Regions from separate parts of the Bradyrhizobium sp. CB2312 genome, predicted to be linked through region 1. Evidence: predicted binding sites of a transcription regulator. Region 1 holds the regulator's gene; each other region holds the start of a gene.
What was found. Region 1 encodes PhoB, which activates phosphate uptake and scavenging genes when phosphate is short. Its sites were predicted from a motif close to TGTCATNNANCTGTCAT; they were not measured.
Positions count from the first base shown of each region.

Region 2: a site for PhoB is predicted at 5,702-5,718, ahead of QA642_RS27365 (RNA degradosome polyphosphate kinase). Genes of this name have one in related genera too.
Region 3: a site for PhoB is predicted at 6,003-6,019, ahead of phnF (phosphonate metabolism transcriptional regulator PhnF). Genes of this name have one in related genera too.
Region 4: a site for PhoB is predicted at 5,428-5,444, ahead of phnC (phosphonate ABC transporter ATP-binding protein). Genes of this name have one in related genera too.

Region 1 covers NZ_CP121668.1:710,756-718,357, forward strand. Annotated here, with positions in the region: gene pstA (phosphate ABC transporter permease PstA) at 1-363, shown strand, start outside; gene pstB (phosphate ABC transporter ATP-binding protein PstB) at 360-1,178, shown strand; gene phoU (phosphate signaling complex protein PhoU) at 1,190-1,906, shown strand; gene phoB (phosphate regulon transcriptional regulator PhoB) at 1,929-2,636, shown strand; gene QA642_RS03370 (GcrA family cell cycle regulator) at 2,742-3,254, opposite strand; gene QA642_RS03375 (aspartate aminotransferase family protein) at 3,710-4,912, shown strand; gene argF (ornithine carbamoyltransferase) at 4,912-5,835, shown strand; gene QA642_RS03385 (Hsp33 family molecular chaperone) at 6,128-7,135, shown strand; gene apaG (Co2+/Mg2+ efflux protein ApaG) at 7,271-7,602, opposite strand, start outside.
Region 2 covers NZ_CP121668.1:5,556,329-5,563,930, reverse strand. Annotated here, with positions in the region: gene QA642_RS27380 (TonB-dependent siderophore receptor) at 1-708, shown strand, start outside; gene QA642_RS27375 (PepSY-associated TM helix domain-containing protein) at 732-1,865, shown strand; gene ppx (exopolyphosphatase) at 1,920-3,422, opposite strand; gene QA642_RS27365 (RNA degradosome polyphosphate kinase) at 3,438-5,627, opposite strand; gene QA642_RS27360 (DnaA/Hda family protein) at 5,816-6,493, opposite strand; gene QA642_RS27355 (CDP-alcohol phosphatidyltransferase family protein) at 6,587-7,129, opposite strand; gene purM (phosphoribosylformylglycinamidine cyclo-ligase) at 7,286-7,602, shown strand, end outside.
Region 3 covers NZ_CP121668.1:881,759-889,360, reverse strand. Annotated here, with positions in the region: gene phnN (phosphonate metabolism protein/1,5-bisphosphokinase (PRPP-forming) PhnN) at 1-173, opposite strand, end outside; gene QA642_RS04200 (alpha-D-ribose 1-methylphosphonate 5-triphosphate diphosphatase) at 170-1,327, opposite strand; gene phnL (phosphonate C-P lyase system protein PhnL) at 1,333-2,031, opposite strand; gene phnK (phosphonate C-P lyase system protein PhnK) at 2,054-2,851, opposite strand; gene QA642_RS04185 (alpha-D-ribose 1-methylphosphonate 5-phosphate C-P-lyase PhnJ) at 2,844-3,740, opposite strand; gene QA642_RS04180 (carbon-phosphorus lyase complex subunit PhnI) at 3,737-4,852, opposite strand; gene phnH (phosphonate C-P lyase system protein PhnH) at 4,856-5,464, opposite strand; gene phnG (phosphonate C-P lyase system protein PhnG) at 5,469-5,933, opposite strand; gene phnF (phosphonate metabolism transcriptional regulator PhnF) at 6,054-6,782, shown strand; gene phnE (phosphonate ABC transporter, permease protein PhnE) at 6,918-7,602, opposite strand, start outside.
Region 4 covers NZ_CP121668.1:873,281-880,882, forward strand. Annotated here, with positions in the region: gene QA642_RS04115 (dihydrodipicolinate synthase family protein) at 1-316, shown strand, start outside; gene QA642_RS04120 (selenium-binding protein SBP56-related protein) at 723-2,123, shown strand; gene QA642_RS04125 (hypothetical protein) at 2,207-2,800, shown strand; gene QA642_RS04130 (DUF1045 domain-containing protein) at 2,804-3,502, opposite strand; gene QA642_RS04135 (alpha-D-ribose 1-methylphosphonate 5-triphosphate diphosphatase) at 3,521-4,714, opposite strand; gene QA642_RS04140 (chloramphenicol acetyltransferase) at 4,711-5,370, opposite strand; gene phnC (phosphonate ABC transporter ATP-binding protein) at 5,544-6,353, shown strand; gene phnD (phosphonate ABC transporter substrate-binding protein) at 6,419-7,354, shown strand; gene phnE (phosphonate ABC transporter, permease protein PhnE) at 7,434-7,602, shown strand, end outside.

The DNA of each region.
Region 1 (7,602 bases):
CTCCTGGTGCCGAACGCATTGCGCGAGGCGGCCTCCGCGCTCGGCCTGCCGCGCTCGCTGGTGATCAAGCGCATCGCCTATCGCGCCGCGCGCTCGGGCCTCATCACCGGCGTGATGCTGGCCACCGCCCGCGTCGCCGGCGAGACCGCGCCGCTGCTCTTCACCGCGCTGTCGAACCAGTTCTTCAGCCTGAGCCTGAACAAGACGATGGCCAACCTGCCCGTGACCATCAACAACTTCGTGCAGAGCCCCTATGCCTACTGGAAGCAACTCGCCTGGAGCGGCGCCCTGCTGATCACGTTGACCGTGCTTGCCCTGAACATTGGCGCGCGCATCCTGAGCGCCGAGAGGACCGCAAAATGAGCGATATGTCAGTTACCGTCAGTACGCCCGTTCAGCACGGCTCGCAGCCGCTGCCCGAAGCTCCGGCCAAGGTGACGGTGCGCAACCTCAACTTCTATTACGGCGAGCACCACGCGCTGAAGAACATCAACCTGACGCTCGGCACCAACCGCGTCACGGCGTTCATCGGCCCGTCGGGCTGCGGCAAGTCGACCCTGCTGCGCATCTTCAACCGGATGTACGACCTCTATCCGGGCCAGCGCGTCACCGGTCAGCTGATGCTCGACCAGACCAACATCCTCGACCCCAAGCTGGACCTCAACCTGCTGCGCGCCCGCGTCGGCATGGTGTTCCAGAAGCCGACGCCGTTCCCGATGACGATCTACGAGAACATCGCGTTCGGCATCCGTCTCTATGAGAAGATCTCGAAATCCGAGATGGACGACCGCGTGGAGAAGGCGCTGCGCGGCGGCGCGCTCTGGAACGAGGTCAAGGACAAGCTCAACGCGTCCGGCCTGTCGCTCTCCGGCGGCCAGCAGCAGCGCCTCTGCATCGCCCGCACCGTTGCGGTGCGGCCCGAGGTGATCCTGTTCGACGAGCCCTGCTCGGCGCTCGACCCGATCTCGACCGCCAAGGTCGAGGAGCTGATCCAGGAGCTCTCCGAGAACTACACGATCGCGATCGTCACCCACAACATGCAGCAGGCGGCCCGCGTCTCCGACAAGACCGCCTTCATGTATCTCGGGGAGCTGATCGAGTTCGACGACACCAGCAAGATCTTCACGTCGCCGAGCGATCGGCGCACGCAGGATTACATCACCGGCCGGTTCGGCTGAGGAGACGGGATATGGGTTCTGAACATACCGCAAAGGCCTTCGACACCGACCTCCAGGAGCTCACCCGCCTGGTCGCCGAGATGGGCGGCATTGCCGAGCGCATGATCGTCGATTCCGTCGACGCGCTGATCCGCCGTGACGTCGCTCTCGGCCAGCGCGTCGTCACCACCGACGCCGACATCGACGCACTCCAGAAGAAGATCGAGGAGCGTGCCGTTCTCACCATCGCCCGGCGCCAGCCGATGGCGGTGGACCTGCGCGAGATCGTCGGCGCCATGCGCGTCGCGACCGATCTCGAGCGCATCGGCGACCTCGCCAAGAACATGGGCAAGCGCGTCGCGGCGCTGGAGACCGACTTCCATCCGCTGAAGCTGTTCCGCGGCCTCGAGCACATGACCGACCTCGTGCAGCAGCAGGTCAAGTCGGTGCTGGACGCCTACGCCGCGCACGACCTGCCGGCGGCGATGGCGGTGTGGAAGGGCGACGAGGAAGTCGACGCCATCTGCACCTCGCTGTTCCGCGAGCTCCTCACCTACATGATGGAGGATCCGCGCAACATCTCGTTCTGCATCCATCTGATGTTCTGCGCCAAGAACATCGAGCGCATCGGTGACCATGCCACCAACATCGCCGAGACCGTGTTCTACATGATCGAGGGCCAGGCGATCACCGACAAGCGGCCGAAGGGTGACATGACGACCTTTGCCACGACGGTCCCGAATAGCTGAAGAGTCAAGGAGCGACGACACCATGGGCGCACGCATTATGGTGGTTGAAGACGAGGAAGCTCTCACCGAGCTGCTTCGCTACAACCTCGAAGGCGACGGCTATGACGTCGAGACGGTGATGCGCGGCGACGACGCCGACACCCGTCTCAAGGAGCACATCCCCGACCTGATCGTGCTCGACTGGATGCTGCCGGGCCTCTCCGGCATCGAGCTGTGCCGGCGGCTGCGCACCCGCCCGGAGACCAAGCAGCTCCCAATCATCATGCTCACCGCGCGCGGCGAGGAGAGCGAGCGGGTGCGGGGTCTTGCGACCGGCGCCGACGATTACATCGTCAAGCCGTTCTCGGTGCCGGAGCTGCTGGCGCGCGTGAAGGGCCTCCTGCGTCGCGCAAGCCCGGAGCGGCTCGCCACCGTGCTCGCCTATGGCGACATCGAGCTCGACCGCGACAAGCGCCGCGTCGCGCGCTCGGGCCGGCCGATCGATCTCGGCCCGACCGAATATCGCCTGCTGGAGTTCTTCCTCGAGCATCCCGGCCGCGTGTTCTCGCGCGAGCAGCTGCTGGACAGCGTCTGGGGCCGCGACATCTACATCGACGAACGCACCGTCGACGTGCATATCGGCCGTCTGCGCAAGCTGCTCAATCTTGGCCGCGAGCAGGACCCGATCCGCACCGTCCGCGGTGCCGGCTACGCGCTCGACGACCGCTTCGCGAAGGCGGAGCAGACGTAAGTACGATTGCAAGCGTGCAAAATAAAAGCGCGCCAAGTGGCGCGCTTTTTATATGTCTCGGGTCGTCCCGGCCGCGTGCCGGGACGATGTCGTTTGAAGCAGTGTTCAGCGCGTGCCGGGCTTTGCCGGCGCACGGCGGCGATCCGCCGCCGGCTGGTAGGCGACGCGCGAGTGCTGCGCGCAATAGGGCAGGCCGGAGAGCGCCTTGCCGCCGCAGAAGAAGAAATCCGGGCTCGAGGGATCGCCGACCGGCCAGTGGCAGGTCGCCTCGTTCAGCTCCAGCAGCGACAGCCGCTGGCTCATCGGCACCACGTTGTCGTAGGTGACCGGCTCGGCCTCCACCTCGACCTCGAAGGCCTGCGCCAGTGCGGTATTGCCGCGCGAGATCGGACGGCTCACGCGCATCATGTGCTGCGCGGGGCGGGCCTTGCGCGGCCGGGGCGCTGCCGATGAGGGGCTCTTGGCGCGGCCGGACAGGCCGAGCCTGTGCACTTTGCCGATCACGGCATTGCGGGTCACATTGCCGAGCTCGGCCGCGATCTGGCTGGCCGAAAGTCCGGCCTCCCAGAGCTTTTTCAGCTGCTCGACGCGATCATCGGACCAGGTCAAAACCGTCATTGCACCCTTTCCCTCGCTGCCGGCCAGCCATCCTGGGGCCTCACAGCGAATGCCTAAGCCTTGAAAAACCCGTGCCGCCAGAATCCCTTAAGGCTCGCCGGGCACGCGAGGTGCGCCCGAACGTTTACGCCGGTACATGAGGACTCTTGGGATCAGAACTGCTGCACGAGATGTCGTATCTGACAGTCCAAACGCTACAATATGGCGTGACTCGCGCGCAAGAGTCCGCCGACTCGCTTCCACATGTTCCGTGGTGAAAATCCCGCAAAATCGGCACCGCAAGACTACGGATTCAGCGTTTCCCGGGGCTTTCCGGGCGGCATTGACACCCGTCTCACCAGGCATAAGATAGTCGCACGTGCCGCCCTTAAAAGGCGGCACGTTTCGTTTTCCGGGCCGGTCAATGGTGCGTTGCGCAACGCATTCAGGCCGTCCGCAACATCCAAGTGATCGTCATGACCAACAGCGCCGCGCCGCATTTGCTTCCCGTTTTCGCCAGGGCCGACCTCGGTTTCGAGCGCGGCGAAGGCTGCTGGCTGATCGCGACCAATGGCGAGCGCTATCTCGATTTCACCTCGGGCGTCGCGGTGAACGCGCTCGGCCACGCCCATCCCGCGCTCGTCAAGGCGTTGCAAGAGCAAGCGACGAAGCTGTGGCATATGTCGAACCTGTTCCAGAGCCCGGACGGCGAGAAGCTCGCCGCGCGCCTGTGCAGCGAGAGCTTTGCGGACTTCGTTTTCTTCTGCAATTCCGGCGCCGAAGCGCTGGAGGGCGTGATCAAGCTGGTCCGCCATCATCATTTCTCCAAGGGGCATCCCGAGCGCTACCGCATCATCACCTTCGAAGGCGCCTTCCACGGCCGCACGCTGGCAACGCTGGCTGCGACGGGGGCTGCAAAATATCTCGAAGGTTTTGGTCCGCCGATGGACGGTTTCGACCAGGTGCCGCATGGCGACATCGAGGCCGTGAAGAAGGCGATCGGCCCGCAGACCGCCGGCATCCTGATCGAGCCGATCCAGGGCGAGGGCGGCGTGCGTTCGTCGCCGCCCGCCTTCCTCAAGGCGTTGCGCCAGCTCTGCGACGACAAGGGCCTGCTGCTCGCGTTCGACGAGGTGCAGACCGGCATGGGCCGTACCGGCGATCTCTTCGCTCACCGGCGCACCGGCGTGACGCCTGACGTGATGTCGCTGGCCAAAGCGCTCGGCGGCGGCTTCCCGATCGGCGCGATCCTCGCGACCGCGGAGGCGGCGGCCGGCATGGGCCCTGGCTCGCACGGCTCGACCTTCGGCGGCAATCCGCTCGCGATCTCGGCTGCGAACGCCGTTCTCGACGTCATGCTCAAGCCCGGCTTCTTCGATCACGTGCAGAAGATGTCGCTGCTGCTCAAGCAGAAGCTCGCCTCCGTGATCGATCGTCATCCCGATGTCGTCAGCGAAGTGCGCGGCGAGGGCCTCCTGATCGGCATCAAGGCCGTGGTGCCCTCCGCCGATCTCGTCGCGGCGCTGCGCAACGAAAAATTGCTCACCGTCGGCGCCGGCGACAATGTCGTGCGTTTCCTGCCGCCTCTCGTCGTCACCGAAGCCGAGATCGAGGATGGCGTCGCGCGGCTCGAGCGCGCCTGCACGGCGCTTGCCGGCAACAAGCGGGCGGCAAGCTGATGACCAGTTCACCCAAGCATTTCCTCGACATCAACGAGCTGCCGCTGACGGAGCTCAAGCGGATGCTCGCCGCATCCTCCGCGATGAAGGCGAAGCAGAAGGCCCACCAGCCGGTGAAGCCGCTCGAAGGCAAGACGCTGGCGATGATCTTCGAGCGTCCCTCGACCCGCACCCGCGTGTCGTTCGACGTCGCCATGCGCCAGCTCGGCGGCGAGCCCATCATGCTCACCGGCGCCGAGATGCAACTCGGCCGCGGCGAGACCATCGCCGACACCGCGCGCGTGCTGTCGCGCTATGTCGACGCCATCATGATCCGCATCCTCAACCACGAGGCGCTGCTGGAGCTTGCGCAACACGCGACCGTGCCCGTCATCAACGGCCTGACGCGGCGTTCGCATCCCTGCCAGGTGATGGCCGACCTCATGACCTATGAGGAGCATCGCGGCCCGATCGAGGGCCGGACGGTGGCCTGGACCGGCGACGACAACAACGTGCTGGCCTCCTGGGCCCACGCCGCCGAGCGCTTCAAGTTCAAGCTCAATGTCGCAACGCCCCCGGAGCTCGCGCCGAAGAAGGTGATGCGCGACTGGATCAAGGCGACGAACGCGCCGATCGTGCTCGGCACCGATCCCGAGGCCGCCGTGAAGGGCGCCGACTGCGTCGTCACCGACACCTGGGTGTCGATGGGCGACAAGGAAGGCGAGCACCGTCACAACGTGCTCAAGCCCTACCAGGTCAATGCCAAGCTGATGTCGCTGGCCAAGCCCGACGCGCTGTTCATGCACTGCCTGCCGGCCCATCGCGGCGAGGAGGTCACGGACGAAGTGATCGACGGCCCGCAATCGGTCGTGTTCGACGAGGCAGAAAATCGTCTGCATGCGCAGAAGGGCATTCTGGCCTGGTGCTTCGACGCGGTGAAGTAATCTCACCTGTAGCCAGGATGGAGCCAACGGGTCGGCGCGAAGCGCCGCCCGATGACAGGCTCCGCGAAATCCGGGTTTGCGTCAGCAGACGGAGTGGGCCCGGATTACGCTGCGCTCCATCCGGGCTACGCGGGCTATGACGCAATCCCGTGGCCATGAGGTCCCGTGTCAACGCTTCGCGCGCCCCGGGACGACATCGAATTTGCGTTATCGTGTGCGATCATAACTGCATCCGGAACACACCGCCTCGCGACCCTTCCATTTCACCACCTCCGACCCCAGATAAAGCGCCATGGTTTTCCAATCCCCTGACATGAAAACCGGGCCTGAAGGCCCGGTTCGCGCGCCATCAGCGGTTCCGATCGATGACGCCGTGCTGCCCTACGAGGTCGACGCGCTTGACGTGCGCGGTCGCCTGGTGCGGCTTGGGCCCGCGCTCGACGAGATCCTGACCAAGCACGATTATCCGGCGCCGGTCGGCAAGCTGCTCGGCGAGGCCATCGTGCTGACGACGCTGCTCGGCTCGGCGCTGAAATTCGAGGGCCGCTTCATCCTCCAGGCCCAGACCGACGGTCCGGTGTCGTTCCTGGTGGTGGACTACCAGGCGCCGGATCGCCTGCGCGCCTATGCGCGCTTCGATGCCGCGCGGCTCGGTGACGCCAAGGATTCCGGGACGCTGCTCGGCCGCGGTCATCTCGCCATGACCATCGACCAGGGCCCCGACATGAGCCGCTACCAGGGCCTGGTCGCGCTCGACGGCGGTGGTTTGGAAGACGCCGCTCACGAATATTTCCTGCGCTCCGAGCAGATCCCGACCAAGGTGCGCCTTGCTGTCGGCGAGGAGTGGCGCAGTAGCGACGGCGGTAAGCACCGCTGGCGCGCCGGCGGCATGCTGATGCAGTTTCTGCCGAAAGCGCCCGAGCGCGCGCGGCAGGCGGATTTGCATCCCGGCGATGCTCCCGAAGGCGCCGTGGTGCACAGCGTTGCCGAGGACGACGCCTGGGTCGAGGCACGCTCGCTGATAGAGACCGTCGAGGATGTCGAGCTGATCGATCCGGAGCTGTCCGGCGAGCGGCTGCTCTATCGCCTCTTCCACGAGCGCGGCGTGCGCGTGTTCAAGCCCTTGTCTCTCAAGGCGCAATGCTCCTGCTCGCGCGATGCGGTCGCGTCCATGCTGAAGAGCTTTTCGCCCGACGATCGCGCAGCGATGGTCAAGGACGACAAGGTCGTCGTGACCTGCGAGTTCTGCAGCTCGGTGTATCAGTTCACGCCGGATGAGGCGGGCGTCGAGGACGCGTAAGCGTACTGCCGGCCAAGTGCCCGGTGCCGTAGGGTGGGCAAAGGCGCAGAGCGCCGTGCCCACCACGCCTCCGCAATCGCGATATTGTGGGCACGCTTCGCTTTGCCCGCCCTACGGCACCGAGGCGCGCCTGCGCTAGTTCAACACCCGCTTGCTGTCCGGGCTGTCCAGCGAGAATGTCGGCACCTCGATCTCGAAACGCTCGCCGCTTTCGCTGACCATCTGGTAGCGGCCCGTCATGAAGCCGGAGGCGGTCGAGAGCGGGACGCCTGAGGTGTATTCGAAGCGCTCGCCGGGGGCGAGGATCGGCTGCTCGCCGACGACGCCCTCGCCCTTCACCTCCTGCTGGCGGCCGGAGGCGTCGGTGATGATCCAGTGCCGCGTCTTGAGCTGCACGGTCTCCTCGCCGGAATTGGTGATGACGATGGTGTAGGACCAGAAAAAGCGCGAGCGGTCGGCCGACGACT
Region 2 (7,602 bases), 4.8 Mb from region 1:
CCGATGGTCGGCGTGGTCGTCAAGCCCTGGAGCAACGTTTCGCTCTACGCCAACTACATCGAAGGGCTGAGCAAAGGCGACATCGCACCGACGACGGCGAGCAATTCCGGAGAGGTCCTGGCGCCTTATTTCAGCAAGCAGAAGGAAGCAGGCGTCAAGATCGATTTCGGCATGCTCGCCACCACGATCAGCCTGTTCGAGATCACCAAGCCATCGGGACAGCTGGGCGTCGACAAGGTCTTCCGCGCCGACGCCGAGCAGCGCAATCGCGGCCTGGAATTGACCGTGTTTGGAGAGCTGCAGCCGGGCATTCGCGTTCTTGGCGGTGTGACGCTGATCGACCCCGAACTGACGAAGACGAGCGCGCCAGTCAATCTTGGCAAGACGCCGATCGGTGTGCCTCAGGTGCAAGCGAACCTGTCTGCTGAATGGGATACCCCGTTCGCGCCTGGTCTGACGCTGGTCGCAAACACCGTCTATACCGGATACCAGTATCTCGATGCGGCGAATACGCAGGTCGTTCCGGCCTGGACGAGGCTCGATCTGGGGGCTCGCCACAGCACGCGTATCAACGACCGGCCGGTGACGTTCCGGGCCCTGGTCCAGAACGTGTTCGACACCAACTACTGGGCCGGCGTTGCGAGCTTCTCCGCAGTGTCGCAGGGCAATCCGCGAACCCTGCTGTTGTCGATGTCGACCGATTTCTGAGCCGGCTCGGCTTGACGCGTACAATGACGATGTCGCGGGGCCGGAACCTCGCCGGACGCGCGCGGCGGGGGCTTCTGTGGACTCATCGGTGGCTCGGACTGGCCGGCGGCATCGTCGTCGTGCTGATCGGCCTCACGGGAAGCTTCATCGTCTTCTATCGCGAAATCGACGCCGCTCTGAACCCGGCGCTTTACACGCCCGCGACCCCCGAACAAAGCGTTGTGTTGAGCGAGGTGATCCGCGCTGCCGCGGCGGCGGATGCCGCGCCGATTTCCACGATCCTCGTTCCGGATCGGACCTGGCCGGTATGGATCGTCATACATGCGCACGAAACCCAGAGAGGTCATTATCCAAATCGTTGGACGACCATGGTCGATCCATCAAACGGGAAGGTGCTGGGGCGGCGTGACTATATCAACGCGTTCGCGCTCAAGGTCTATCGTCTCCACTATACGCTGCTGCTCTACGAGTGGTGGGGCAGGGAATTGGTCGGCGTGGCCGGATTCATGCTGCTGGGCTTGACGGCGTCGGGCTTATTCCTGTGGTGGCCGAAGCCGGGTCGGTTCTGCCGATCGATATCGATCCGCAGGGACGTGTCGCTGCTGCGATTTGTCTTCGACGTTCATGGCGCTGCCGGCTTTTGGGCGCTGTTCGTGCTCCTGGGACTCTCGGTCACCGGCATCGGCCTCGTTTTTCCGGACGTGGTGCGTCCCATCGTCAGCGTTCTGTCGCAACCGACGCCTGATCCCTCGCCACGGATCGCAGCGCCCCCTCCCGCCGGGATACCGCTGCTCTCTCCCGATGCGATCATGCGACGCGCACAGGAGGCCAAGCCGGGCAGGGCGGTCGCCATGCTGTCCCCGCCAGGCGAAGCGCGAAACACGTGGCGCGTGCAGTTCCGCCCGGAGGGAGCTGATCCCGCCGTGCGGACGCGAGGGGCGATCTGGCTCGATCCATGGAGTGGCGCGGTGGTGCACGATCGCACGTTCGATGCCATGTCGCTGGGCGACCGCTACGTGGCCGAACAGCTCTGGCTCCACAATGGCGCGACGTTTGGATTCGCGGGGCGCCTGCTGGTTTTCGCAGCTGGATTCGCGCCACTCGCGCTGTTCGTCAGCGGCTTGATCATGTGGCTCAAACGACGTTCCGGGAGATGAGGACCGGCTAAATTGGATGTGAGCTTTTGAGGCCCCACATCGCGCTTTAGTCTGTCACCGCCGCACAATCGAGCCGTTGCGGCCGATCAGGCGGGCGAGCTGGCGGAAGCGGCTGCCGACGCGGTCGGCGACGAGGTCGACGAGCCGGTGCTCGAACACCAGCATCAGGTTGCGGCCCTGGCTGCGGAAATGCGTGGCCGGCAGCACGCCGGGCCGTGCCGCGGAGATCAGATGAGCGACGCGGAACGCCGCGCCGAGCAGGCGGGCGCGTTCGAGTTGGGCCGGCGTGAGCAGCTCCTGCATCGTGGCCGGAGGCTGGTTCTCTTCGCTGAGGCCCGCATAGCGATAGAACACGGACAGGCCGACGAAGGCGCGCTCGGTGTGGGTGACGGCGCCGAAATTGGCGTTGACGACGAGGCTGAGCGTCTGCTCGCCGCGATGGTCCGGATGCACGCGCCAGCCGATGTCGGAGAGCAGGCACGCGGTGTGGCGCAGGCGGCGGTCTTCCGGAGTCTCGCGCAGCTTCACCACCCGCACCAGGATATCGGTCCAGGCGATCAGCTCGCGGGCATGCTTCGCCGAACGTGACAGCAGCTGGTTCAGCTCCTCGGCCGCGCAGATCAGCCCGTCCTTGTTGCGCTCGGTTTCCGTCAGCTTCTCGTGCAACAGGCCCTCGCGCACGCCGAAAGTCGAGAACACGATGGTCTTGGGCTTTGCAACGCGGATGATGTGCTCGAGCACCAGCGCTGCATAGGTGAGGAGCGGGCGGCGAGCGTCGGCGACGACCTCGATGTCGGCGAGCATGCCGGTGGCGGCAAGGCGGCGCAGACGGCGCGAGAAGTCGAGCGCTTCAGCCGCGGGAATTGAATAGCCGTGCATCACCTGAAGCGGATAGCCGCTCTGGATGATGTGGATGCGCGCGAGCGCGCGCCAGGTGCCACCGACGGCGTAGAAGGTGCGGCCGCGGCCGGCGGTGAGCTGCGGCACATCGTCGATCTCCTCGCGCACGATGCGGTCGGCGCGCTTGAGCGATTTGTGCGCGAGGTCCTGCAGCGCGAGACCGCCGAGCGGCAGCGTCACGCCGCTGCGCACGCTGTTCCGGCGCACGTCGATCAGTTCGAGCGAGCCGCCGCCGAGATCGCCGACGATGCCGTCGGGATGATGGATGCCCGAGATCACGCCGAGCGCCGACAGCCGCGCCTCGCGCGGGCCGGACAGGATCTCGATCTTCACCGCGCAGATGCGTTCGGCTTTCGCGATGAAGTCGGGGCCGTTGGAGGCGTCGCGGCAGGCCGCGGTCGCGATCGCGAACACGCGGCCGACCTGCATCACCCGGCAGAGCGCGCGGAACCGCTTCAGCGAGGTCAGCGCCTTGTCGACGGCGTCGGGCGCGAGCAGGCCGGTGCTCTGCACCTCGCGCCCGAGGCCGCACAGCGTCTTCTCGTTGAAGATCGGGAGGAGGCTCCGCGTCAGCCCCTCGTAGACGACGAGACGGACCGAGTTGGAGCCGATGTCGATGACCGCGACGCTCGAGCCGCGCTTGCGCGGCCGCTTCACGTCGACGGTCCCGGATCAGGACTGATGACGTTCATTACGGCGCGTGAGGCGGCGCGGCGAGGATTCCTTGAGCGACTTTCCACGGCCAGACAGACTCGGATTTGTCATGAAGTAGTTGTGCACGTTGAAAGGCTCCTCGCCCTTCGCGGCCTTCATACGCGTTGAGGACCCGTCCGGCAACAACTGCCAGCTTTGCTCATTGTCCTTCAGGTTGGCGACCATGATCTGTTCGAGAACCTGCTGATGCACCGTGGGATTTTGCAGCGGACACAGCACCTCGACGCGGCGGTCGAGGTTGCGCGGCATCATGTCGGCGGACGAGATATACACAGCAGCTTTGGCGCTCGGCAGGCCCTGGCCCATGCCGAAGCAGTAGATTCGGCCGTGTTCCAGGAAGCGTCCGATGATCGACTTCACGCGGATGTTCTCCGACAGGCCGGGGATGCCGGGCCTGAGGCAGCAGATGCCGCGCACCACGAGCTCGACCTGCACGCCGGCCTGTGACGCCTCATAGAGCGCGTCGATGATGTCGGGGTCGACCAGCGCATTCATCTTCATCCAGACCGCGCCGGGACGGCCGTGCTGGGCATGCGCGGTCTCGCCCTGGATGTGCTCGATGATGCGCTTGCGCAAGGTCAGCGGCGATACCGCCATCTTCTCCAGATCGCTCGGTGCGGCATAGCCGGTAATGAAGTTGAACACGCGCGCGGCGTCACGGCCGATGGTCGGATCGGAGGTGAAGTAGGAGAGGTCGGTGTAAATACGCGCGGTGACCGGATGGTAGTTGCCGGTGCCGGTGTGGACGTAGGTGGTGAGGCTGCCGCCCTCGCGGCGGACCACCATCGAGAGTTTTGCGTGCGTCTTCAGTTCGAGGAAGCCGTAGACGACCTGCACGCCAGCGCGCTCGAGGTCGCGCGCCCAGCGGATGTTGGCTTCCTCGTCGAACCGCGCCTTCAATTCGATCAGCGCGGTGACGGACTTGCCGGCTTCGGCGGCCTCGGCAAGCGCGCGCACGATCGGCGAATTGTTGGAGGTGCGGTACAGCGTCTGCTTGATCGCGACGACGTCAGGATCGCGCGCGGCCTGCTGCAGGAACTGCACGACGACATCGAAAGATTCGTAAGGGTGGTGGACGATGAGGTCTTTCTGGCGGATCGCCGCGAAGATGTCGCCGCCATGCTCGCGTACGCGCTCGGGATGGCGCGGCACGTAAGGGGTGAATTCGAGGTCGGGCCGGTCGAGGCGGGTGAGCTGCGAGAGCTCGTTCATGGCGAGCACGCCGTCGACGAGGAACACCTCGTCATCGGCAGCCGACAGCGCGTGCTGCACGAAGCTGCGCAGCTCCTCGGGCATCTTGGCGTCGATCTCGAGCCGGATCACCGATCCGCGGCGGCGGCGCTTCAGCGCGGTCTCGAACAGGCGGACGAGGTCTTCGGCCTCTTCCTCGATTTCGAGCTCGGAGTCGCGGATGATGCGGAAGGCGCCCTGGCCGTGCAGATTGTAGCCGGGGAACAGGCGGTTGATGAACAGGCCGGTCGCCTGCTCCAGCGAGATCAGCCGCATCTTGCCCTCGGCCGGCAGTCGGATGAAGCGGTCGATCTTGCCGGGCATGCGGATCAGCGCGTTCATCTGCTTGCCGTCGGCCTCGCGCGTGAGCTGGAGCGCGATGGTGAAGCCGAGGCTCGGAATGAACGGGAAGGGGTGGGCCGGGTCGATCGCGAGCGGCGTCAACAGCGGGAACACGTTGTTGAGGAAGTAGTCCTCGATCCAGGTCCGTTCCGCCTTGGTGACGTCCTTGCCGTCGACCAGCACGATTCCGACATCGGCCAGCGTGCCGCGCAGGTCGCGCCAGATCGCCTGCTGGTCGGAGGCGAGCCGGGAGACGGTGCGGTTGATCAGCGCGAGCTGCTCGGACGGCGTCAGGCCGTCGGGCGCGCGTTCGGCAATGCCCTCGCGCACCTGGGCCTTGATGCCGGCGACGCGGACCATGAAGAACTCGTCGAGGTTATTCGCCGATATCGACAGGAATCGCACCCGCTCCAGCACGGGGTGGCTGGGATTGACCGATTCCTCCAGGACGCGGCGGTTGAAATGCAGCCAGGACAGCTCGCGATTGATGAACCGCTCGGGGCTGGTGGCGATCGCCGGCAGGCCGTCGACCTCGGATGCTTTTTCTTTAATTTCAACGGCTTGCGCTGATTCCATGAGAAGTCGGTCCATCCAGTTCGCCCTACCTTGCGACTTATGCGCAAAAACCGGCGGGAGCATGTGTTAGTGCGATGACGTTTCGATGACATTGATGTTCCGCCGCCGCGCCGCGTCAAGCGGCCAAGGGTGGCACGGGCCAAGGGTGGCAGGGGCGGCCAAGGGCGGGCAAGGGCGGCCGGCGGTCCTCAGGCGTCCCGCAGCAGCTCGGCGGCCAGCGCCCTTGTGACGGGACGGCCGAGCCGCAGGGCCTCGCTGTCGAGCAGCTCTACGGCTTGCCGCGCGGCGGCCGAGGACCGCTCCAGACGGGTGGCGAGATAGCCGACCACGCTCTCGTCCACGGTGAGCTGGCGGTCGGCGCAGAATTTGACGAGCAGGCCGCGGAAGAGCTGGTCGTCGGGAGGGAACAGCGAGATGACGGGAACGGCGCGCAGGCGCGAGCGCAGGTCGCGCAGCTCGATCTCGAGCGATGCCGGCACCTCGCGTCCGGTGAATAGGACGTAGGCGCCGTCCTCGCGGGCGAGGTTCATCAGATGGAAGAGGGCGCGCTCGTCAAACTCCCCGGCCTTGAGATCCTCGACCACCAGCGCGCCGGTGGCGAGCGCGCCCGGGACGCCTGCGGCGGTCAGCGCATTGGCCGTGGTCGAGCGGGCGCCCGATACCTCGGCCCAGATCGCGGCGAGGTGGCTCTTGCCGCTGCCTTCGGGACCTGCCAGCCACATGATCCGGTTCGACCATTCCGGCCAGCTGTCGATCAAGGCGAGACCGGCGGCATTCGCAGGGCCTTCGAGGAAATTGTCCCGGCTAAGGCTCTCCGCATGCGGAAGCGAAAACGCCAATTGTCGGGGATGAACGCGGCCTGCCACGCTTGCTTTGCTCCATGCCGGCGCGCCGGCTGTGTTTGACGAGATTCGACTTCATCGGGTGGGAGTTGGCCTTTTGCGGGGCCGTCTCCCAACTCACTTGGCCTCGATCGTGCTCATGTGCCTCAGCCACTCGACGAGGTAGAGCGACACCGAGGAGAGCGTGAAGACCGTGACGAGGCCCATCAGGACGATGTCATAGGGCGCCGGCTTGAAGCCGAAGGCAAGGGCGGCCAGCACCAGGGCTGCGTAGGAGACCTGGGCCGCTGTGTTTAGCTTGGATACTTTCGACGGCTTCATCTCGACGGGCTTGTCGAACAGCCAGGATACGATCACGGCCGCGACGATCATGATGTCGCGCGACACCACCAGAATCACGATCCAGCGCGGGATGTCGCCCCAGATGCCGAGCGCGAGGTAGATCGACACCAGCAGCGCCTTGTCGGCGAGCGGGTCGAGCAGGGCACCGAGCTCGCTCGTCATGTTGAAGCGCTTGGCCAGGAAGCCGTCGACGGCGTCGCTGATGCCGGCAATCAGGAAGACGGCGAATGCCACCTCCATTTGGCTCGACACGATGGCCCAGACGATGATCGGGACCAGCATGATGCGGCCCAGGGTAATGATGTTCGGAATACTCACGCGGCGCTTCCCGGCACCCGGTCTGACCTCGAATCCGGCCCCCAGGGAGGCTGAACCGGTTGATATCTCTACATAGTATAGGGCGGGGCGCTACGCTTGCCATTGCGCGTCCCCGGAATTCGACGTAACCAGCCGCAAACCCACTGGAAATCGGGCATGACCGACCGCAAAAACGGCCTCACTTACGCCGATTCAGGCGTCGATATCGACGCGGGCAACCGCTTGGTCGACCTGATCAAGCCGATGGTGCGCGCCACCGCGCGGCCCGGCGCCGACGCCGAGATCGGCGGCTTCGGCGGCCTGTTCGACCTCAAGGCGGCCGGTTTCAAGGACCCGGTCCTGGTCGCCGCCACCGACGGCGTCGGAACCAAGGTCAAGATCGCGATCGAGACCGGCCTGCATGGCGGCATCGGCATCGACCTCGTCGCCATGAGCGTCAACGACCTCGTGGTGCAGGGCGCGGAGCCCCTGTT
Region 3 (7,602 bases), 170 kb from region 1:
TCGCGGGTCACGACGCGGCGCGGGAAGACGATGTCGTGATCCTCGATGCAGGCCGCTTGCGCCAGCCGCAGGAGCGTGTCCTTGCCGGCGCCGCTGGGACCGACCACGAGCACGAGCCGCCCGGGGCCGATCGCGCCCGTCTCATCCTGCGCCATGGCCGCGGTCTCGCTCATGCGACGCGGTGTCCTTCACGCCAGACGCTGCGGACGACGGGAACGTGTCCCGCGACGTGCACGCGGATCAGGTCCGCGCGCTTGCCGGTCGCGACCTCGCCGCGGTCGGTGAGGCCGACCGCCTCGGCCGGCGCTTTGGTCACGGTGCGAACCGCGGCCGGCAGGCTGATCGCCGGCACATGCTCGGGCAATTGCAGCGCGGCCATCAAGAGACTCGAGGGAATGTAGTCCGACGACAGGATATCGAGCAGGCCTTCGCGGGCGAGATCGACCGCGGCGATGTTGCCGGAATGCGAGCCGCCGCGCACCACGTTCGGCGCGCCCATCAGGATATCGATGCCGGCCTGGTGCAGGCCGCGGGCGGCCTCCAGCGTGGTCGGGAATTCCGCCACCGACACGCGATCGCGCACGGCATCCGCGACGTTCTCCTCGGTGGTGTCGTCGTGGCTCGCGAGCGGGATCTTGTACTCGTGCGCCAGCGCCACGATCTCGCGCATGTTGGCCGCTGCATAGAGCCTCTGATATTCGAAGCGCTTGGCGAACAGCTCGTCGAGCTCGGCATCGGTCTTGCCGCCACCTTTGCCGCGGTAATAGTCGCGCAGCTTGACCTCGTCGCGGAACTGGCGCTGGCCGGGCGTGTGATCCATCAGCGACATCAGCTTGACGTCGGGACGATCGATCAGCTCCTTGGCCTCCTCGACCACGCTCGGCATCGGGATTTCGCAGCGCAGATGCAGGAAGTGGTCGGCGCGCAGCAGATTGGCGTTGCGCGCCGTCGTGATCGCGGCGGCGAGCACACCGGCGCGGCCGTCGACCTCCTCGGCGCCGTCCTCGCGCCAGACCCGGAGCGAATCGAACACGGTGGTGATGCCTGACGTCGCGAGCTGGCCGTCATAGGAGATCACGGCGGCGACCGGATTCCAGAACACTTTCGGGCGCGGCACGTAATGCGCTTCGAGATGGTCGGTGTGGAGTTCGATCAGGCCGGGCATGATCAGGTCGCCGCCGGCATCTTCCGCGCCCGTGGGTGCAGTCCCCTCGCCGATCTCCGCAATGCATCCGTCGGCAAGGGCGAGCCAGCCCTGCTCGATCACCCGATCAGCCAGCACGACCCTGGCATTGGCGATCACAGTTTCCTTCGGCTTCATGTCCATTCCCTTCAGGCCGCGGCGGCAAAGCTGGTAACGTCGACGATGCGGTCGGCAATCAGATGACGGATTTCGTCGTCGTGGACAATGGCGACCATGGCGACGCCCTGGCGTTTCTTCTCGGCGACCAGCTCGACCACGACGGCGCGGTTGGCGGCATCGAGCGAAGCGGTCGGCTCGTCCAGCAGCAGGATCGGCAGGTCCGAGATGAAGCCGCGGGCGATGTTAACGCGCTGCTGCTCGCCGCCGGAGAAAGTCGCGGGCGGCAGCTGCCAGAGGCGCTCAGGGATGTTGAGACGATGCAGCAGCTCGCCGGCGCGGGCCTGTGCATCGGCTCGCGCCATGCCGTTCACGATCAGCGGCTCGGCGACGACGTCGATGGTGGCAACCCGCGGCACGGCGCGCAGGAACTGGCTGACATAGCCGATGGTTGAACGGCGGATGTTCAGAACCTGCCGCGGCTCGGCGGTGGCGAGATCGACCACCGCGCCGCGATGGCGTATGCCGATGCGGCCGGAGTCGCAGCGGTAGTTACCGAAGATCATCTTCAGGATCGACGACTTGCCGGCGCCTGATGGCCCCGATAGCACGACGCATTCGCCCGGGTTGACCTGGAAGGTGACGCCGCGCACGACCGGCAGCTCGATGCCGCCTTGCAGGTGCATCGTAAAAGTCTTGCCGGCGTCGGTGATGTCGATCATGGCGGTCATCGGAAGGCTCTTGTTGGAAGGCTCATGGCGGCAGAATCGAGGAGACGAGGAGCTGGGTGTAGGGCTCGCGGGGATCATCGAGCACCTGGTCGGTGAGTCCGGTCTCGATGACGCGGCCGCCCTTCATCACCATCACGCGGTGCGACAACAGGCGCGCCACCGCGAGATCGTGGGTGACGATGATGACGGCGAGATGCAGCTCGGCGACGAGGCTGCGCAACAGGTCCAGCAGGCGCGCCTGCACGGAGACGTCGAGGCCGCCGGTCGGCTCGTCCATGAACACCAGCCGCGGCTCGGTGACGAGGTTGCGCGCGATCTGGAGACGCTGGCGCATGCCGCCGGAATAGGTGCGCGGGGCATCGTCGATGCGGGCTGTGTCGATCTCGACGCGGGTGAGCCAATCGGATGCGGTGTCGCGGATGCGGCCATAGTGATTCCAGCCCACCGCCATCAGCCGCTCGCCGACATTGGCGCCCGCCGAGACCGCCATGCGCAGGCCCTGCGCGGGATCCTGGTGCACGTAGCCCCAATCGGTGCGGAACAAAAACCGCTGCTCGGCCTCGCCCAGCGTCGTGAGATCGCGGGTGATTCCGTCGCGCATGCGGTAGGAAACCTGGCCCGCGCTCGGCGTGAGCTGGCCCGACAACATCTGCAATAGCGTCGACTTGCCCGAGCCGGACTCGCCGACGATCGCCAGCACCTCGCCGGGATAGAGCGCGAACGACACGTCGCGGCAGGCGGCGATGCGGCCATAGGACTTGCTGAGGCTTTCGGCGACCAGCAGCGGCTGGTCGTTTTCGAGCGTATCGAGATCAGCCATGTGAACTCCCCTGCGCCTTCTCCTTGTACGGCGCGGCGCTGAGGGCGCCGTGATGGCCCTCGGCCTGGCGGCCCTCGCAATAATCGGTGTCGGAGCAGACGAACATGCGCCCGCCCTGGTCGTCGGTCACGATCTCGTCGAGATAGGAATTCTCGGCGCCGCACAGCGCGCAAGGCGCGTTGAAGCGGTAGGGCTCGAACGGGTGATCCTCGAAATCGAGCGACACCACCTGCGTATAAGGCGGGATCGCGTAGATGCGCTTCTCGCGGCCGGCGCCGAACAGCTGCAGCGCCGCGCAATTGTCCATCTTGGGATTGTCGAATTTCGGCGTTGGCGACGGGTCCATCACGTAGCGCGCGTTGACCTTCACGGGATAGGCGTAGGCCGTCGCGATGTGGCCGAAGCGGGCGATGTCCTCATAGAGCTTCACATGCATCAGGCCGTATTCGGCGAGCGCATGCATGCGCCGCGTCTCGGTCTCGCGCGGCTCGAGGAAGCGCAAGGGTTCCGGGATCGGCACCTGGTACACGAGCACCTGGTTCGCGTGCAGCGTCGTCTCGGGGATGCGGTGACGGGTCTGGATCACGGTCGCCTCGTCCGTCACCGTCGTGGTCGCGACGCCGGCGGTCCTGGCGAAGAATTTTCGGATCGAGATCGCGTTGGTGGTGTCGTCGGAGCCCTGATCGATGACCTTGAGCACGTCGGCGGGACCGAGGATCGCCGCCGTCACCTGCACGCCGCCGGTGCCCCAGCCATAGGGCATCGGCATCTCGCGGCTGGCGAACGGCACCTGATAGCCGGGGATCGCGATCGCCTTCAGGATCGCGCGGCGGATCATCCGCTTGGTCTGCTCGTCGAGATAGGCGAAATTGTAGGCGGGCGCGTTCATTCCGCGGCCTCCTTCATGGCATCGGGCGCATCGGCCTCGGCAGACGCTTTGGAAAATTCTTGGCGCAGCTTGCGCAAGAGGCCGAGCTCGGACTGGAAGTCGACGTAATGCGGCAGCTTCAGATGCTCGACGAAGCCGGTCGCCTGGACGTTGTCCGAATGCGACATCACGAATTCTTCATCTTGCGCGGGGGCCACGGCCTCTTCGCCGAGCTCGCGGGCACGCAGCGCGCGGTCGACCAGCGCCATCGACATGGTCTTGCGCTCGCTCTGGCCGAAGGCGAGGCCATAGCCGCGGGTGAAGCACGGCGCTTCGGTCGCCGAGCCCTTGAACTGGTTGACCATCTGGCACTCGGTGAGCTCGATCGAGCCGAGCGGCACCGCAAACCCGACGTCTTCCGCGAAGAATTCGACCTCGACCTCGCCGAAGCGGATCTCGCCGGCGAAGGGATGGTTGCGGCCATAGCCGCGCTGGGTCGAATAGCCCATCGCCAGCAGGAAGCCCTCGTCGCCGCGCGCGAGGTTTTGCAAGCGCAGATCGCGATCGGCCGGGAAGTTCAGCGGCTCGCGGGTGAGATCGCCGACGCTGGCGCCATCCTCGGCCTGCGGCGAGGATTCGATCAGCCCATCGCGGCCGAGAATGTCGGTCACGCGCGGCGTCGCCGCAGTCGAGGCTTCGGCCGTTGCGGGCGCCTCCGGCACAAATCCCTCGGCGAGCGTGGGATCGAGCAAACGGTGCGTGTAGTCGAAGGTCGGCCCGAGGATCTGGCCGCCCGGGATGTCCTTGAAGGTCGAGGACACCCGGCGCTGCACGCGCATCGCGCCGGTATCGACCGGCTCGCTGACACCGAAGCGCGGCAAGGTGGCGCGGAAGGCGCGGACCAGGAAGATCGCCTCGATCAAATCGCCGCGCGCCTGCTTGATGGCGAGCGCCGCGAGCTCGCGGTCGTAGAGCGAGCCTTCGCTCATGACGCGATCGACGGCCAACCCAAGCTGCTCCGAGATCTGGTCGAGCGTGACCTCCGGAACGCTCTGGTCGCCGCGCCTGGCATTGGCGAGCAGGCGATGGGCGTTCTCGATGGCGCGTTCGCCGCCTTTGACTGCGACATACATGCTTCAGCTTCCCTTGTTCGCGACACGCGTCGTGCGCGGGATCGCAACCACGGCGTCATCGGCGACCAGAACCACGTCGATGCCGCGCGGAAACAGCGCCTCGTTGAACTTCAGCCGCTCGAACAGATCGGCCGGCTTGATCGAGGCCTGGAGCGTCGCGACGCCGTCGATGCCGGGGCCGCGCAGCTCGAAGCCACGCCCAGAGTCGAGGCTCTCGACCTGGATGATCACCGTGGTCGAACGATCCGGATATTCATTGGTGCCGAGCGCGAAGCGCTCGAGCGGCGGCAGCAGGACGCCGTCGCTGATCAGCGCGAAGCTTGCAATCGACGAATCCTGGATCACCGGCGCGCCGGTGTGGAACTTCAGCCACTTCGTCACGTCGGAGCTTTCCGAGATCCGCGCGTCGAGCCAAAGCGGCGTGTCGTGGTCGAACAGCGTCAGTGCGATCGCGGCGGTGCCGCGCATCATCATGTCAGGCGCGCCCGCCATCGGCACGATGCGCTGGACCGAGCCCGGCCGCGCCATCGCGTCCATCACCGAGCGAAAGGTCGATTGCGCCGACAACACCTTGTCGGCGAACCCCGGCGGCAGTTCCGCAATCGTGGTCATGGCCTCACCCCTCACCGCGCACCATGGTGTAGAAATCAACCTTCGTCGCGGCGGTCTCGGCCGCAACCTGCTTGCGCTCGACCATAAGCTGCTCGCGCAACGGCGCGATTACGTCGCGCTCGACGGCGGCGCCGAAGTCGCGCGACTGCACCAGCGCGTCGCACAGCGCGATCAGCCGCGCCTTCTCGCCGTCGCGTCCGAGCGTGTAGCCGAAGCCGACCTCGCCGCTCGCAAGCCTCACCGCGGCACGCGACACCGTGGCTTCGCCGAGATTGAACGGCGCGCCCTCACCGCCGACCCGGCCGCGCAGCATCACGAGGCCGTTCTCGGGCGCGCGCAGATCCCGATGATCGGGCAGTGCGATAGCGCGGAGGCGGGCGGCGATCTCGCCCGCCTCCGCATGCGCCAGCACGGCCATTGCGGCCTGGCGCTGGGCTTGCTGGTTGTTGTGCTGGGTCACCTGATCCACCGAGCTTTTCGACACAACTTGCCGAATCCAAGTTGTCTATGATAATAGACAACTTGATACGGAAGCGCCATGACTGTTTCGTGACAAACGTGTGATTTCTGGAGTAGGCTTTCCGGCGACATGAGTATGCAGGACACCGCCTCCTCGGGCGTCGCGCTATGGCGCCTCGTTGCCGATGGCATCGAACGCGGCATTGCCGACGGCCGCTTTGTGGCCGGCGACAAATTGCCGGGCGAGATGGAGATCGCCGAAACCTATCGCGTGAACCGCCACACCGTGCGGCGTGCGCTGGCGGCGCTTGCCGAGCGTGGCCTCGTGCGCGCCGAGCGCGGCAGCGGCACCTATGTCGAGGCGCAGAAGCTTGCTTATCCCTTGCGCTCGCGCACGCGCTTCTCCGAGATCGTCGGCGCCGACGGCCGCGAGCCGCATGGCCGCCTGATCGAGGCGACCGGTGACGTCGCAACGCGCGAGCTGGCGCGGGAGCTCGGCCTCAAGACCGGCGCGCCATTGGTGCGGATCGAGGCGATCCGGCTCGCCGACCGCACGCCGATCTGCGTCTCCACGACGTGGCTGTCAGCGGACTTGTTTCCCGGCGCCGGCGAGGTGTTCGCCGAAACGCGCTCGATGACGAAGCTGCTCGAGCATTTCGGCGTGCGCGACTATCGCCGCGGCGCGACGCGCATCACCGCCGGCATCGTCGATGCCACCGACGCCGCACGGCTCGACCTGCCGCTGGGCCGGCCGATCCTGGTGGTGGATGCGACCGACCACGATCTCGGCGGCAAGCCGCTGGTGACGAAGCACTCACGCTTCGCGGCGGAACGGGTGGAGTTCCTGGTGGAGTCGTAGGGGGTCTCTCTCCACGAAACCGGACCCGTAGACCCGTAGGGTGGGCAAAGGCGCACTTGCGCCGTGCCCACGACCTCTCTCAATCATTAAAAGTGGTGGGCACGCTTCGCTTTGCCCACCCTACGGCACCTTTGATCAGGCCACAGCCCGCCGCCCGATGATCGCAAACCGCAGCTTGCCCGAGATGAAGTCGATCGCGGCGACCGCGACCAGGATCATCAGGATCAGGAACGACACCTTCTGCCATTCCAGGACGCGGATCTGCTCGGCGAGCTGGAGGCCGATGCCGCCGGCGCCGACGATGCCGATGATGGTAGCCGAGCGGGTGTTCGACTCGATGAAATAGAGCACCTGGCCGGCGATCACTGGCAGGACCTGCGGCAACAGACCGAAGCGGATCTCGTGCAGCGCACTGCCGCCGGAGGCGCGGATGCCTTCGACCTGCTTCTGGTCGGCACCCTCGATCGCTTCTGAGAACAGTTTTCCGAACGCGCCGAAATCCGACACCGCGATGGCGAGCACGCCGGCGAACGGGCCGAGCCCGACGACGTTGATCCACACCAGCGCCCAGATCAGCGTATCGACGCCGCGGATCGAATCGAGGAAACGCCGCACGGGAAAGCGAAGAATGGTCGACGGCACCACGTTGCGGGCGGCGAGCAGACTGACCGGCAACGCGAACAGTGCCGCGAGCGTGGTGCCGAGCAGCGCGATCGAGAGCGTCTCGCCGAGCGCCTTCAGATAGATCGGCAGCGACGAGCCGGGATCCGGCGGGATCATCATCAAGCTGATCCAGCCGAGCTGGCTCAGGCCTGCGAAG
Region 4 (7,602 bases), 160 kb from region 1:
CGCCGATCTCGACGCCGGCGCGACCGGCGCGATGACCGGCGGCGGCTATCCCGACGGCATCCGCCAGATCATCGACCCCTATTTCGCCGGCGACCGCGAAAAGGCGAAAGCCGCCTATGAGCGCTGGCTGCCGCTGATCAACTACGAGAACCGTCAATGCGGCCTGATCGCCTGCAAGGCGATGATGCAGGCCGGCGGCGTGATCAAGTCGGAGGCAGTGCGCCATCCCTTGCAGCCGCTGCATCCGGCGACGCGGGCGGGGTTGCTGGAACTCGCCAAGGAACGCGACGCGCTGGCACTGCGGTGGGGCAAGTAGCGCCAAACATTCAGCAGTCGTAGGGTGGGCAAAGGCGCGGAGTGCCGTGCCCACACTTTTACCGACGGCGATGGGTGGTGGGCACGCTCCGCTTTGCCCACCCTACGAAGGCCGTCATTGCGAGGAGCGACTTGTCCTCCGTAGCTCGAAGAGCGAAGGCGGAAGCGACGAAGCAATCCAGTTTGCGGAGAAATCTGGGTTGCTTCGCATGACGGGGTCTGCCCATTTCGGCTAAAGGCGTCGAATTGGCGCGGCTCGGGCCGTTTCCCGCGGCCCGGCGATGACATATTGTACGCTCGCCGACCAAGCCCGCGGGACGCATCTCAAGACATCGCGGAACAGTTCTTCATTATGCCGCTATCCCGAGCCAGGTTGGCGCGAACCGACAGAACAGGGAGGCAGTGCCATGACGATGAGGCCGGATCCCACCTTTCACGCATCGCCAAAGCTTGCGATGGAAGCACCAGCGGAGAACTTTGCCTACACGTTGCTGCTCAGTCCGGATTTCTCAAAGCCGGATGCTCTCGCGGTCATCGACGTCAAGCCGGGATCGCCGACCTATAGCCAGATCGTTCACACCGTGACGATGCCCAACAAGGGCGACGAGTTTCATCATTTCGGCTGGAATGCCTGCTCCTCCGCCTTGTCGCCGCTTACCGGACACGCCTTCATCGAGCGGCGCTATCTCATTATCCCCGGGCTGCGCTCGTCGCGGATCTACATCATCGATACCAAGCCAGATCCGACCCAAGCCAAGATCCACAAGATCATCGAACCGGAGGAGGTCTTCAAGAAGACCGGTTACTCACGGCCGCATACGATCCATTGCGGGCCGGACGGCGTCTATGTGAGCACGCTGGGCGGTGGCGGCAAGGACGGCACCAACGGACCTCCTGGTGTCTTCATCATGGATTGCGAAACGTTCGAGGTCCTTGGACGATGGGAGATCGACCGGGGCCTGCAGACGCTGCATTATGATTTCTGGTGGAATCTGCCGCGCGATTACATGGTGACGAGCGAATGGGCGTTGCCGCCGCAGTTCGAGAACGGGATCGTGCCGCAGGATCTGCTGTCGAACAAGTATGGCCATCGTCTCCACTTCTGGGATCTCCGCGCCCGCCGCAACGTGCAGACCATCGATCTCGGCGCCAATCACCAGATGGCGCTGGAGGTGCGGCCAGCGCACGATCCGGTTCGCGAGTACGGCTTTGCCGGCGTGGTGGTCGACACCACCAATCTAGAAGGTTCGATCTGGACCTGGTGGCGCGAGGGCGGAAAATTCCATGCCGAGAAGACGGCGACGATTCCACCGGAGCCCGCAGACAAGGAGAAGCTTCCGCCGCTGCTGCAGGGCTTTGGCGCGGTGCCGCCACTGGTGACCGATATCGACCTGTCGATGGACGATAGATTCCTCTACGTCTCCTGTTGGGGCACCGGCGAGATGCGCCAGTACGATGTCAGCGATCCCAGAAAGCCCAAGCTTGCGGGCTCGGTGCATACCGGAGGCATCGTGCGCCGCGCGCCGCATCCGAACGGCAAGGCATATACGGGTGGCCCGCAGATGGTCGAGATCAGCCGCGACGGCAGACGCGTGTATTGGACCAATTCGCTCTATTCCACCTGGGACGACCAGTTCTACCCCGACGGGGTTCCGGGCGTGGAGGTCATGGCCAATGTCGGTCGCAACGGCGGCCTCGAGCTCGACAAGGACTATTTCGTGAGCTTCCCCGACGGATATCGTGCGCACCAGATCAGGCTCGAGGGCGGCGATTGTTCGACGGACTCCTTTTGCTACCCGTCGGTCTAGATTGGGGGCACGCGAGCCCAGCCGTCGGCTGGCTGTGGCTCGCGCTTGTTGCGAGCGGTCTCTACCACGGGGTCAATCCGGGAATGGGATGGCCGCTCGCCGTTTCGGCCGGGCTCATGGACAAGAGTCCACGCGCGCTGTTTCGCGCGTTGTGGGCCCTGGCGGCCGGGCATCTCCTGGCAACACTTCTCGTGCTGCTGCCATTCGCCTTCCTGCTCGTGCTGGCCGCGTGGCAGCGTCCGATCCAGCTGGTCGCGAGCCTTGTCGTCATCGGCTTTGGCATCTATCGGCTGATCGACCGACGTCATCCGCGCACGCTGGCACGAATTCCGCCGACGCAATTGGCGCTCTGGTCGTTTGCCGTCGCCATTGCTCACGGCGCCGCCTTGATGCTCGTGCCGATCTATCTCGGGCTCTGTCAGGCCTTTGAGCTCGATGCTGGCCATGAGGCGGCGGGCGCGCTGATGAAGGCACGCCTCGGGATGGCGGTGCTCGTGTCGCTGGTTCACGTGACCGCCATGGTCGGCGCCGGCGGATGTCTGGCGTGGCTGGTCTACCGCTATCTGGGATTGAAGTTCGTCTCGCGAAGCTGGTTCAATCTGGATGCAGTCTGGGCGTCCAGCCTCGTTCTGGTCGGCGCGGTGGCGCTTGCCTTCAATCTTGCGAGCTGGCGCTGAGCTTCACCGCGCCAAAGCCCATTCGCCGATGATGCGAAAGCGCGCCTTGGCGTCATCCTGCTTGAACAGCGCGATGCGATCGACCGTCAGCGTATCGAGCTTCAGCGCCGCAAATCGCTCGCGCAGCATCTGCAGAATCGGCCCGCGCCGCTCCGCGTCCAATCGCCCGGTTAGCGTCATGTGGAAACGGAATTCTTCCATCACGTAGGGATAGCCCCAGCGGTCGAGATAATCGCGCTGGCGCTCACTCAGTCTTTCGGGCCTCCGACGGGCGCGATCTTCCGCGGTCAGGGCCAGACGCAAGGAATCGAACTCGCGAACGCAATCGGCAGCGAGCTGTTGAAGCGCATCCACCGGCGCTGCCGGAATGACCGCGATGAAGCCGCTGATGGAATCCACGATCGGGCTGATCGCCGGGATCGGCCGCGCCTTGCCGGCGAAGCTCACGCAGGCCGCCGACAACTCGGCCTCGGACTTGCCGGGCGCGAGCGCCATCGGCGCCTTCAGCGTGGCGTGAAAGCCGTATTTGCGGGGATCGCTGGTGACGTCGCGCCAGTCCGGCGCGATGCGCAATGCATCCGCGGGAAACGGCAGCTCGTCGCCTGTATAGGCATCATAGCCGAGCAGCTCGGCGCCGAAGCGGGTGAGGGCGCTGTCGGCGCCGGCCGCAAAATAGATCGCGTAGCGGGGAAAGCCTGTCATTGCCCGAACATAACCGGTTTATGCCGCAACGACAGCCTCGCGCGGCGTCGGCACTGCTGCGTGCAGCCGCGTCGTATCGGTGAGGTGCACGAGCTTGCCGCCTGATATCACGGCGATCAGCCGCGGCCGCAGCGGCATGGTGTCGTCGACCAGCAGGATGTCGGCGCGGCGACCTTCTGCAAGCACGCCGCGATCGGTGAGGCCGGTTGCGCGCGCAGGTCCCGCAGAAATCAGGCTCCAGGCTTCGGTCAGCGGCAACACGCCGTCGGCGGCGAGACGGAACGCGGCGAGCAGCTGCGCGGGATAGTAATAGTCCGACGCCAGCACAGAGCAGAGCCCCTTGGCGATCATGTCGGATGCCTTGGTCCACCCGGTGTGGCTGCCGCCGCGCACGACGTTTGGCGCACCGTAGACGATGGCATCGCCGTGGCTTGCTGCGGCGCGCGCCGTCTCCTCGTTGATCGGGAACTCCGCGATGTCAGCGCCGAGCTCGCGAAACTCCTGGCGCATCGCCGGCGTCGCATCGTCATGCGAGAGCATCCGTACTTCGGCGGCCCGGGCCGCGGCGGCCAGCCGCGATACGGATGCCGGGACATCGGAGGCGCGGGACACGACATGTCCGACCAGCCGGTCGAACGCCTCGCTCGACAGTCCGGTGCGCTCGACCATGCGGTTGCGCTTGCGCGGATTGGAGATGTCGGCAACGACCCCGTCCATGTGGTCGTTGAAGGCGAACAGGTCGACGCGGCCCTCGGCGAGCCATTGGGTCATCTCGGCCTCGGCGTCGAGATTGTAGGTCTCGTGGCGCAAATGGAAACGGGTGTCGGCGGCGAATTGCGGACGCTGCCGCTCGATCGCCTCCATCAGGCCGCGCGCATTGTCGGCGCTGCGTAGGCCCGGCTCCCACGAGCAGGTCGTGGCGTGAAACACCGTGGTGATGCCGTTGCTGATCGCCTGGCGGTCGCTGTCGGCGAGCGCGACGTCGATCGGAAAGTCGACGCCGGCCCGCGGCATCATCTGCCGCTCGAAGGCATCGCCATGCAGGTCGACGATGCCGGGAAGCACCAGGAGATTGCGCGCATCGATCGAAAGCCGCGCCCGGCCGCGCGAGGCATCGACCTCGACGATATCCGTTCCGGACACGAGAAGCGACGTCTGGACGAGCTCGGTGCCGATCAGGGCCCGGCCGCCCTCAAGGAAAATGTCTGTCACGCGACCGCGCTTCGTTTGCTGGTTGTGGAATTCGTCCGTGCTTCGTATGTCGCGAGGAAATCTTCAATCCCGAGTTTGCGGAAATTGGGCAGGGCTTCACGCAATTTGTCGTGATCCCAATCCCACCACGCGAGCTTGGCGAGCCGTCCGGCGATCTCTTCCGAGAACCGCCGCCGCACGATGCGCGCCGGATTGCCGGCGACGATGGTGTAGGCCGGCACGTCCTTGGTGACGATGGCGCCGGCCGCGATCACCGCGCCGGTGCCGATGTTGCGGCCCGGCAGCACGATGGCGCCGTGGCCGATCCAGACGTCATGGCCGATATGGACGTGGTGCTGGCGCCGCCAGTCGAAGAACTCGTTGTCGTCGCTCTCGCCTTCGAAATAGGCGCTGGAACGATAGGTGAAGTGCGCTTGCGTCGCGCGATGCATCGGATGATTGCCCGGATTGATCCGCGTCATCGCGGCGATCGAGCAGAACTTTCCGATCGTCGTGTAGGTGATCTGAGCGTCGTTCACGACATAGGAGTAATCGCCCATCGCCACTTCATGCAGGATGGTGCGAGCGCCGACCTCGGTATAGGCGCCGAGCCTGGTCTCATGCAGTTTTGCGGAAGCATCAATGGTCGGTTGAACCGAAAGCTTCTTACCGGCCATGTTACATCCGTAATGCGAGGGCGGGCACTCGTCTTCGAGTGGCTTGATGACGATGTCATGACGCGGTGATGACAGGGGACGAGGTGTGTAGGATCGCCGCACCGCAATGCGCGTGTCACACAAGTGTCAAGCGCCGGGGTTAGCGGTGGGCTCCAGCTACTCTGGAGCCCTACATGCTGGTGGTTGAAGGTCTGACGTGCCGCTTCGGCGCAAAAGCCGCGGTGGACGACGCTTCGTTTCAAATTTCCCCCGGCGGCTTCGTCGGTGTGATCGGGCGCTCCGGCGCCGGCAAGTCGACCCTGCTGCGGACCATCAACCGTCTCGTGACGCCGACGCAGGGCCGCATCCTGTTCGACGGTCTGGACGTCACCGCGTTGCGCGGCAAGGAACTGCGGCAGTGGCGGGCGCGCTCGGCCATGATCTTCCAGCAGTTCAATCTGGTCGGCCGGCTCGATGTGCTGACCAATGTCCTGATGGGGCGCCTCGCCACCATTCCGGCCTGGCGCTCGCTCTCGCAGATCTGGCCCGAGCAAGACAAGGCGCTGGCGATGTCCGCGCTCGAGCAGTTCGACATCGCCTCGCTCGCCGCGCAGCGCGCCGACCAGCTTTCCGGCGGCCAGCAGCAGCGCGTCGCGATCGCCCGCGCGCTGGTGCAGCAGCCCGACATCATCCTCGCGGACGAGCCGATCGCCTCGCTCGATCCGCGCAACACCAAGATCGTGATGGATGCGCTTTTGCGCATCAACAAGCACTTCGGCATCACCGTGCTCTGCAACCTGCATTCGCTCGATCTGGCGCGCACCTATTGCGATCGCCTGATCGGCATGGCGGCGGGCCGCGTGGTGTTCGACGGCGCCCCGTCGGCGCTGACCGACCTCGTTGCGCGTGAGCTCTACGATCTCGAAGCCGCCGACGTCATGGGCGGAACATCTGCACCGGCGCCCGAGGGCGTTCCGGCGCTCGGAACCGCTGCGGCGGCCTGAGCCGCATCGCACCTGTTCAATTGCCAGTTTTGCGTCAACCGACCCCAACCGATGAAGAGGGTATCATGATCACTCGCAGACTCGTTCTTGCCGGCGCTGCCGCGCTCGCCTTCACCGCTTCTGCCTCCGCCGAGGATTGGAAAGCAAAATATCCCGAGCTGACATTCGCGGTCATTCCGGCGGAAAACGCCTCGGGCGTGACCGAGCGCTGGGCGCCGTTCATGAGCTATCTCTCCAAGGAGCTGGGCGTGAAGGTCACGCTACGCATCGCCAACGACTACGCGGCCGTCATCGAAGGCCAGCGCGCCGGCAACATCCATATCGCCAGCTACGGCTCGGCCTCGTTCGCCCGCGCCCGCCTGACCGGCGTCAAGACCGACGCCTTTGCCAACGACATCAACGCCGACGGTTCGACCGGCTACTACTCGGTGTTCTTCGTCAAGGCGAACAGCCCCTACAAGAAGATCGATGACCTCAAGGGCAAGAACCTCGGCCTCGTCGACCCGAACTCGACGTCCGGCAACAACGTGCCGCGCTTCGAGCTCGACAAGATGGGCATCGCAGACGCCGACACTTATTTCAGCAAGGTCGTCTTCACCGGCAGCCATGAGAACGCGATGCTGGCGCTGGCGCAGGGCACGGTCGACGTTGCCGCCAACCAGTGGACCAGCGACGACGATTCGACGCTCGCGCAGATGCTGACCAAGGGCATGCTGAAGAACGCCGACGGCTCGCCGATGAAGAAGGACGATTTCCGCATCATCCACAAGTCGGCGCCGATCATCAACGGCCCCTACGCCTATAACTCAGACCTGCCGGAAGACGCCAAGGCCGCGATCGCCAAGGCGTTCTTCGACGCGCCGGCCAAGGACAAGGCGGCCTTCGACCGCCTCCAGGACGGCCAGAAGAAGGGTTTTCATCCCGCCACCACCAAGGACTGGGATGGCACGATCGAGCTGATCAAGTTCGTCGATGCGCTGCGTAAGAAGAAGGCGTCCTGAGCTTTCGGGACGAGTCACTTGAGCCGGGTCGATGGACCCGGCTCTTTCTCTTTTTTGACTGAGCACTGTTCCCGATCCGATGACCGTCGCGGTTTCGATCCTCCCCGAGCAGCAGCTGGCTGCGTTGAACGCCGCCTATCGCCAGGCGGTTGCGCGCAAGCGGCTTCGTCTCCTGCTCGGATTTGCGGTGTTCGCCGCCGCGCTGGTTCTCGCCGGCATCGGCGCCGAAGTGAACCTGCGCACGCTGT